DNA from 2 places in the Bradyrhizobium septentrionale genome. Region 2 is predicted to be linked to the other one. Evidence: riboswitches for the same ligand, from Rfam matches in the RefSeq annotation. Region 2 holds a riboswitch; the other holds the start of a gene.
What was found. Region 2 has a riboswitch for ZMP and ZTP ahead of folB (dihydroneopterin aldolase). Riboswitches for the same ligand answer to the same signal wherever they lie in the genome.
Positions count from the first base shown of each region.

Region 1: linked by a shared signal. The riboswitch ahead of HAP48_RS10135 (serine hydroxymethyltransferase) and the one ahead of folB (dihydroneopterin aldolase) in region 2 are both predicted to bind ZMP and ZTP.

Region 1 is NZ_CP088285.1:1,728,510-1,733,225, reverse strand. It holds gene HAP48_RS10145 (hypothetical protein) at 1-15, shown strand, start outside; gene HAP48_RS10140 (outer membrane protein assembly factor BamB family protein) at 247-2,079, shown strand; gene HAP48_RS10135 (serine hydroxymethyltransferase) at 2,099-3,379, opposite strand; ZMP/ZTP riboswitch at 3,414-3,498, opposite strand; gene HAP48_RS10130 (hypothetical protein) at 3,566-3,730, opposite strand; gene HAP48_RS10125 (helix-turn-helix domain-containing protein) at 3,820-4,698, shown strand.
Region 2 is NZ_CP088285.1:6,332,801-6,337,516, reverse strand. It holds gene HAP48_RS31835 (PAS domain-containing sensor histidine kinase) at 1-2,051, shown strand, start outside; ZMP/ZTP riboswitch at 2,159-2,239, shown strand; gene folB (dihydroneopterin aldolase) at 2,275-2,682, shown strand; gene HAP48_RS31825 (LysR family transcriptional regulator) at 2,731-3,627, opposite strand; gene HAP48_RS31820 (formate dehydrogenase subunit gamma) at 3,874-4,350, shown strand; gene HAP48_RS31815 (formate dehydrogenase beta subunit) at 4,347-4,716, shown strand, end outside.

The DNA of each region.
Region 1 (4,716 bases), 4.6 Mb from region 2:
GCGGCGGGTCACTGATCGTCTGCCGTGACGTGAGCCCGTGCCGGCTCCGTGTGCAAGGCGGGTGACGCGGCCGGCGTCACCCCCCGCGTCTCGCAAACCGTCATGCCCGGGCTTTTCCCGGGCATCCACGCCTTGGCTGCTTGCACCGCGGGATCTGTTGGTGTCGTCGGGGCGGGATTGGCAACCAGCCGGGTTCTGCTAGGCTGCAACAGTTCTTGTCATCAACAGCAACGCTGGTGAACGACGATGAAACTGGTTGCTGCGACGGCCGTCATCCTGATCTGGTCTTGCCTTCCGGCGACAGCGCAGCAACGCGCCGCCGCGCTCTACGCGCAACGCTGCGCGCAGTGCCACGACAGCGGCAACGCGGATAGTCGCGTGCCGAGCCGCGCCGCGCTGCAGGCAAAATCGTTCGACGAGGTTCTGGGTGCGATCACCACGGGCGCGATGGCATCCTTCGCGCAGGGGCTGACCGGTGACGAGCGCGCGGCGGTCGCCTCGCTCGTCACCGGCAAGGCCGCGTCGCATGCGTCGACCGGGAACGCAGGCCAATGCGCCCCGAGCGAGGCCGGCTTTCCGCAGCCGACCGATGGGCCAGGGTGGAACGGTTGGGGCGCGGATCTCAACAACAGCCGGTTTCAGCCGGCGGCAACGGCTGGCCTCACATCAGATGAAGTCCCTCGGTTACGTCTGAAATGGGCGTTCGGATTCCCGAACACGTCCACCGCCTTCGCTCAGCCGACCGTCGTCGGCGGCCTGCTGTTCGTCGGCGGCGGCGACCGCAAGGTCCACGCCCTCGACGCCAAAAGCGGATGCACCCGCTGGGTGTTTCCGACCGAGGCGGCGGTCCGCACCGCGATCAGTTTTGCCCCGCTGGACAACGGCCAGCCCGCGATCTTCTTTGGCGACGTGTTCGCCAACGTCTACGCCGTGAATGCTGCGACCGGCGCGCTGATCTGGAAGAGCAGGGTCGACGACCATCTGGCCGCCCGGATCACCGGCGCGCCCGTCTTCCATTCCGGCGTCGTCTATGTCGGGGTTTCGTCGATCGAGGAGGCCACGGGGTCGCGGCCGACCTACCAATGCTGCACGTTTCGCGGCAGCGTCGTTGCGTTGAAGGCCGAGACCGGCGCGCAGATCTGGAAGAGCTACACCATTCCTGAAACGCCGCATCCGACCAAGACGAACGCCATCGGCACCCAGCTGTTCGGTCCGGCCGGAGCGTCGGTCTGGTCCGCGCCGACGATCGACGTGCAACGCGGGGCGCTCTATGTCGCGACGTCGAACAGCTATGCCGATCCGGCGACCGATACCAGCGATGCCGTCCTCGCATTCGATCTGGCGACCGGCCGGATGCTTTGGCATCAGCAGGCCACGCCCAGGGACAGCTTCGTCGTTGCGTGTTTCGGCACCGACCAGTCGAACTGTCCTGACAGCCGCGGTCCCGATCATGATTTTGGACAATCGCCCATCCTGGTGAGCCTGCGTAGCGGGCAACGCGTGCTGGCGATCGGCCAGAAATCCGGCGTGGTCCATGCGCTGGATCCCGACAATGAGGGCAAGATCCTGTGGCAGACGCGGATCGGCCAGGGCGGCCCGTTGGGCGGGACCGAATGGGGCTCGGCTGCGGACCAGGACCGTATCTATGTCGCCAATTCGGACGTGCGGTTTCTAAGGGACGGCACGAGGCGTCTGAACTCAAGCGAAGGCGGCGGCCTGTTCGGGCTGGATCTCGCGACCGGGAAGATCACGATGCAGGTGGCGCCGGTGGCCTGCGGCGACCGCCCCCAGTGCAGCCCGGCGCTGTCGGCCGCGATCACCGTGATTCCCGGCGTCGTGTTCTCGGGCGGCGTGAGCGGCTTCTTGCGCGCCTATGCGACCGATGACGCACGGCTGCTTTGGGAGATCGACACCGCCCGCGACTACACTACGGTGAATGGCGTCTCGGCCCGTGGCGGTGCCATGGACGGACCGGGTCCGATCGTTGTGGATCACATGCTGTACGTCAATTCCGGCTACGCGCAGTGGAGCGGATTGCCCGGCAACGTTCTGCTGGCCTTCGAGGTCGGCAATCCCTGATGCGCCGGTGTGCCGCCGATCAGTTCGGTCCGGAGGCGGACACCACGCCCGGAACAGGAAAAGCCCGGCACATCTCGGTGCATTCTGACCTGAGGCGCGCGACGACCGTATCGTCTCCATTCGCCTGCAGCGCCGCCGCGATGAACCCGCCGATACGATGCATTTCGGCTTCTCCCATGCCGCGCGTGGTCGCCGCCGGTGTCCCAAGGCGAACGCCGCTCGGCCGCAGCGGCGGGCGCGGATCGTCCGGAATGACTTGCTTGTTCGTGGTGATGGCGATGGCATCGAGCACGTCCTCGGCCGCTCGCCCGTCCAGTCCGACGGATGCTGCCGTATCGACGACCATCATGTGATTGTCGGTCCCGTCGGTGACCAGCTTCATCCCGCGCTCCATCAGCGCGCCGGCAAGCGCCTTCGCGTTGCGCAAGACCTGCCGTGCGTAGGCCTGGAAATCCGCCGTCGCCGCCTTCCTGAGCGTCACGGCAATCCCCGCCACGACGTTCATGTGAGGTCCGCCCTGCAAACCGGGAAAGACCGAAGCATCGATCCGGCCGGCATGTTCCTTCCGGCACAGGATGATCCCGCCGCGGGGGCCGCGCAGCGACTTGTGGGATGTCGTCGTCATGACGTCGAAGCCGGCATCAAGCGGATTGCGCATGACGTCAGCGGCAACCAGTCCGCCATAATGGCTCACGTCAGCCATCGTCAGCGCGCCGACCTCGTCGGCAATGCTCTTGAACGCCGCATAGTCCAGGTCGCGCGGATAGGAGCTGTAGCCGCACAACACCATCTTCGGGCGCGCTTCACGCGCCATCGCGCGCAATGCGTCGAAATCGATCGCGCCGCCGTTTGACGGCGCCGTCTTGTAGCGAATGAAGTTGAACAGGCGCCCCATGTGGGACACCGGCGCGCCATGGGTGAGATGACCGCCATGGGACAGGTCCATGGCGAGAATGGTGTCGCCGGGATTCAGTAGGCCGAGATAAACGGCCTGATTCATCGGTGACCCGGAAAGCGGCTGAACGTTGGCGTGCCCGGCACGAAACAGCGAGCAGGCCCGCTGCCGCGCGAGGTTCTCGATGTTGTCCGTATACTGCTGGCCGCCGTAGTATCGGCGTCCCGGATATCCTTCCGAATATTCATTGGTGAAGACCGATCCGAGCAGTTCGAGCACCTCCGGGTAGGTGTAATTCTCGGACGGAATCAGTTCGACGCCGTCCTGCTGACGGCGCTCTTCGCCCGCAAGGGCGGCGGCGATCTCTTGATCGTTGATGGACAGTTCGTTGCGAAACGACGGCATGCTCGGGCTCCTCAACACGCTGTTTTTCCAGCAGATGGGTTGCCCAGGCGATCGGCGTCGTACCCTTTGCGCTTCACCGTGGTCAATTCCACGTTGGCTCGCCAGTCGCGCGAAAGGACGAATGAGCACGGAGACTCTTCGTAGAGCATAACTTAGCCGACCGGCGGACCTTTCGCAACGACCAGTTCAATGACCGCGAATAAGGGCGATGCCACTTTCGCGGCCGACGCCGGCAGGCATCATGCCGCCGAACGGCATCATATAGCTGAAGGCGCGCAAGGTGTTCACCCGCACGGTGCCGGCGAGCAGCTGCTTGTCAGAAGAGCCGATCATCGCGAACCAATGGGCCACCTTCTACACCGGCGGCTTTGCGTTTAAATTGCCGCTACGGAGGTGTATGATAGATCAGTCGTAAGTGCATTCAACAGCGAACCAAGCAATTGCTGATCAAGCGTCGAAAACTGATGACCGTTGGTCCGATCAAAACGGACAAAGGCGAAGACAGCGTCTTCGCCCATCCCTCGTTCTACGCTGAATTCGCACCGCGCGACGATCAGGCCGCCTTTGTGGACTCGATCTATATCCTGAAAGACCGGGGCCGGCTGACGGAAAGCCGGATATCGTTCGCTTCCCCGCTCAAGGAGCTTGCCTTCGTATTCCGGGAAGGCGATTCGGCCGGCAAAGTGGTCTTCAACGAGCCGAGCCTCAATTGCAGAAGAAAAGGAAGGGCGTTCTTCGGTTGGATCGTCGGCGTCAAGTTGAAACCGAATTGCCCGGGAACGCCGAGCGTCCACAATCCGACGATCGTCGCGTGTCGCGATGCGCTGGCGCGAATCGTCCGGGACAGTCCATCGTGCTTTGACATCCTCGACAGCGTGGATCTGATGTTACTCGCGCTCGCGCGGAAGGCGAGGCCCCCCTCGATCCTGGGGTGCGACCCGCTGGATGCGCCGCATGGCCGGGTGAGCGACCTGGCGGGCCATATCGGTAAATCGGTCCGGACGCTGCAGAGGCGAGTGCGAACGTCGACCGGTTGCCCGCCCAAGCGTTTTCTTGCCGTGCAGCGGTTCCGTCGCTCGGTCTACGAAATCGCGGCGGGAGGCGATGGTCTGTCGGGGATTGCATCTGATCTCGGATTTTCCGATCAGGCCCACCTCACCAGAGAGTTTCGGCGACACGCCGGTGTCACGCCCGGGGCGTTCCGGCAGGCGTGGGGCAGGCCCCGTGCGCAGGCTGTCCGATTTCTTCAAGACGCCGAACGATCCTCGCGTCTAGTGATGGCGGTGTGGCCACTCGGGACCACGACCGAATCCGGTTGAGCAGGTTCGCCCTTCACG
Region 2 (4,716 bases):
CCTCGGTCCGTCGCGAGCGGCTCGTCAACATCGAGCGGATGCAGGAGCTGCTGCCGGACCTGATTCCGTCCTGGGGCATCGCTTACGGCCGCCATGTCATCATCACCGGCGCCGATCACCGCGTGCTGGCGCGGGTGCCGATCGATAGCGCGGGCGAGAACGACCGCATCCTCGACATCGTCTCCACCGCGCAGCTGATGATCGCGCCGGGCCAGCAGGGGACGGTGAACGACATGACGTTGCCGGGCGGCACCGGCGCGCTGGCGATCTCGCAGCTTGTCAAGTCGCTGCCCGGCCAGGTCGTCGTCATCCAGGAGATGAACGAGCCGATCTGGGGATCGGACGCAGCGCTCTCGATAACGTTGTCGGCGACCACGAGCTTCGTGGTGCTGATCCTCGGCTTCGCCTTCCACTGGCAATCGACCCGCGCCCGCGAGGGCGATCTGATCAACGACGCCGTGCGCGGCCGGATCGACACCGCGCTCAATCGCGGCCGCTGCGGATTGTGGGACTGGGACCTGTCGCGCGGCAGGATCTTCTGGTCGCAGTCGATGTTCACCCTGCTCGGGCTCGACAGCCGCAACGACCTCCTCACCTTCGGCGAGGTCAACACGCTGGTGAATTCCGACGACATCAACCTGTTCGAGATCGCCGACCAGCTGATCGCCGGCAAGATCGATCACATCGACCAGAGCTTCCGCATGCGGCATGTCGGCGGCCACTGGATCTGGCTGCGCGTGCGCTGCGAGCTCAGCTACGCTGCGGCCGGCGGCGGCCTGCATCTGATCGGCATCGCCATCGACGTCACCGAGCAGAAGAGCCTCGCGGAAAAGTCGGTCGAAGCCGACCTCCGGCTGCGCGACGCGATCGAGACCATTCCGGAGGCCTTCGTGCTCTGGGACGCCGAGGACCGCCTCGTGCTCTGCAACTCGCACTTCCAGCGGCTGCACAAGTTGCCGGACTCGGCCGTCAGCCCCGGCACCTCCTACGAGACCGTGATCGAGGTCGGCAGCATGCCCGAGGTGCGTACCCGCCTGCACGAGAGCGGCGTGCCGGCGCCCGGCGCGCGCACCTTCGAAGCGCAGCTCGACGACGGCAGCTGGCTGCACATCAGCGAACGCCGCACCAAGGACGGCGGCTACGTCTCGGTCGGCACCGACATCACCCGCATCAAGGCGCACGAGCAGAAGCTGGTCGACAACGATCTGCGCCTGCGCGCCACCGTGATCGACCTGCAGCGCTCGCAATCCGAGCTGGAGCGGCAGGCGGTCGAGCTCGCCGACCTTGCCGAGAAATATTCGCAGGAAAAGACCCGCGCCGAGGACGCCAACGCCGCGAAGTCGAAATTCCTCGCCAATATGAGCCACGAGTTGCGCACGCCGCTCAACGCCATCATCGGCTTCTCCGAGATCATGGGCAGCGGACTGTTCGGCACGCTCGGCTCGGACAAGTACCAGGAATACTGCCACGACATCCTGACATCGGGGAAATACCTGCTCGAGGTCATCAACGACATCCTCGACATGTCGAGGATCGAAGCCGGCCGCATGAAGTTCGACATGGAGCCGCTCGACCTCTCCGGCATCCTCGCGGAATCCCTGCGGGTGGTCTCCGGTCGCGCCGAGCACAAGGGATTGTCGCTGGAATCGGAGATCGAAAGTACGATCTCGGTTGTCGCCGACCGCCGCGCCGTCAAGCAGATCATCGTCAACCTGCTCTCCAACGCGGTGAAGTTCACGCCGGACCACGGCCGCGTGCTGGTGCGCGGCCAGATGCTGGACGACTCGATCGTGCTGCTGATCGCCGACAGCGGCATCGGCATCGCGCCGGAATCGCTGCGCCGGCTCGGCAAGCCGTTCGAGCAGGTCGAGAGCCAGCTCACCAAGAGCTACCAGGGCTCGGGCCTCGGGCTTGCGATCGCGCGCTCGCTCACCAATCTGCATGGCGGCTCGATGCGGCTGCGCTCCAGGCTCGGCGTCGGCACCGTCGTCCGCATCACGCTGCCGCGCGATCCGCGCACCCTGCAGAGCAAGCTGCCGGAGGCGGCGTAAGGCAAATCCCGGCGGCGTGGGCGGCTGCAGCGCAAACGATGCCGCCAATGCATGACGGAGCTTCGCGGATCGCGATTGTTGGCGCGGTCGAAAGCTGCTATTCAGCTACCCTCTCGCGCGACTGGCGACCTTGGATGGAGCACCATCGGGAAGCGCGGAGCAACCTGCCGTTCGCCTGGGCAATCGGGACATCCCGATCAATCGCTTCCTGCAGGAGCTGCCCATGCGCACGTCGATCACGATCACCGGCCTCACAACATATGGCTATCACGGCCTGTTCGAGGAGGAACGGTCGCTCGGCCAGAGATTCACGTTCGATATTTCGGCAACGCTGCGCGAGGTACGGACCCATCGCAGCGATGATCTGGATTGCTCCGTCAGATATGACGCCGTGGTGGACGAAGCCGTGCGCATCGCGTCCTCGCGCAAATTCCAGACCCTTGAAGCGCTCGGCGAGACCATCGCGGCCGGCCTGCTGCGGCGCTTCGCGCTGATGGAAACCGCGACGGTCGCCGTGGCGAAATCGAGCCCGCCAATTGCCCACACCATCGAGCGCGTCGGCATCCAGATCAGCCTCGGCCGGGTCGATCTGGAAATCGAACCTGACAACACGCGCATGGTCACCGCCTGATGACGGACCTCCCGGCCTGCGGGAGCGAGGTTCGACGGCCGCGCGACGCTACGACGGCTCCAGCGTCGGCGCGACCTCACGCGCAACCTGCACCAGGGCCGCGATCAGCGGCGTCATCGGATCGCGCTGCGGGATCACCATGCCGATGCTGTAGTCCACGACCGGATCGACGATCGGAATGCTGCGCACGGCATCGGCAAGACCGAGCGTCTCGGCGAGCTTGGCCGGCATCACGCTGGCCCAGCGGCCGGTCTTCACATGGGTGTACAGCACCAGCAGCGAATTCGAGGTCAGCGTCGGCGTCGCCTCCGCGCCGACCGAGGTCAGCGCACGGTCGATGATGCGGCGGTTCTGCATGTCGGGCGTCAGCAGGCAGAGCGGCACGGTGCCGACTTCCTTCCACGTCACCTGTTTGCGGTCGCCGAACATCGCGTCGGGCGCCGTCAGCAGCCGGTAGCTCTCGTTGTAGAGCGGGATGGTGCGGACCTTGCCGATCGGCTCGTTCTCGATATAGGTCAGCCCGGCGTCGACCTCGAGATTTTCCAAGAGGCCGAGCACGTCGGCCGACGTGCAGGACTGGATGCGGAAGCGCACATCGGGATGACGCGCCCGGAACGGCGTGGTGAGCGCGGCCACCATGCCGAGCACGGTCGGGATCGCCGCGATCCGGATCTCGCCCGACAGCTTGTCCTTGAGGCTGTTGATCTCCTGCTTCATCGCCCGCGTATCGCCGACGATGCGCCGGGCCCAGTCGAGCGTCCGCTCCCCTTCCGGCGTGAAGCCCTGGAAGCGGGAGCCGCGCTGCACCAGCATCACGCCGAGGATCTCCTCGAGCTGCTTGAGGCTGGTCGACATGGTCGGCTGAGTGACGCCGCAGGCCTCCGCGGCCCGGCCAAAATGCCGCTCCTTGGCCAGCGCCAACAGAAGTTCCAGCTTGTCGATCAAGGATCAAACCCCATCGGAAAAACGGTGTCCCAACACTGTCACACGTACCACGACCGCGGCGCGATCCCCAATCCCAATACGCGACGGAAGTGCGTGATTCCAGACCATTATTGCGATCCTAAATGGTCCGATTGCGCAACGCTATTAATCGCGTTTCGCAATCGCCGCATGAGACAGCTTTATTGATGTTTCGAAGGATTCCAATGCAGATGTGCAAAGCAAAAAACTGGATCGTGAGATGCGCGAATGACGGTGCGATACGAACCCTGGGACGCGGCGCGCGGCGCTGACATCATCGCCGAACATGCCGGGCTTGAAGGCGCCACGCTGGTGATCCTGCATGCGCTGCAGGAGGCGTTCGGCTACGTGCCGGAGCCGGCGATCCCGATGGTCGCCGAGGCGCTCAACCTGTCCCGCGCCGAGGTGCACGGCGTGTTCACCTTCTACCACGACTTCCGCAAGCAACCGGCCGGACGCCACGTCCTCAAGCTGTGCCGCGCCGAGGCCTGCCAGGCTGCCGGCGGCGATGCGTTGGCGGCGCGTGCGGAGGCCAAGCTCGGCGTTTCGCTGGGACATACCACGGCCGATGAACGCGTGACGCTGGAGCCGATCTACTGCCTCGGGCTGTGCGCCACCGCGCCGTCGGCGATGCTGGATGGCCGCGTGGTCGGCCGGCTCGATGAGGCACGAATCGACGCGCTGGTCGCGGAGGCACAGCGATGACGATGCGGATCTACATCCCCCGCGATGCAGCGGCCGTCGCCGTCGGCGCCGACGATGTCGCGCTCGCCTTCGAGCAGGCTGCCACCGCGCGTGGCGCCGCGGTCGAGATCGTCAGGACCGGCTCGCGCGGGCTGTGCTGGCTGGAGCCGATGGTCGAGCTTGCGACCGCCCAGGGCCGCGTCGCGTTCGGCCCCGTGACCACGTCTGACGTCCCTGCCCTGCTCGATGCGATGGCCGGCAACGGCCAGCATGCCCTGCGGCTCGGTGTCACAGACGAGATCCCCTGGCTGAAGCGCCAGACCCGCCTGACCTTCGTGCGCTGCGGCGTGGTCGATCCGCGCTCGGTCGACGACTACCGCGCCCATG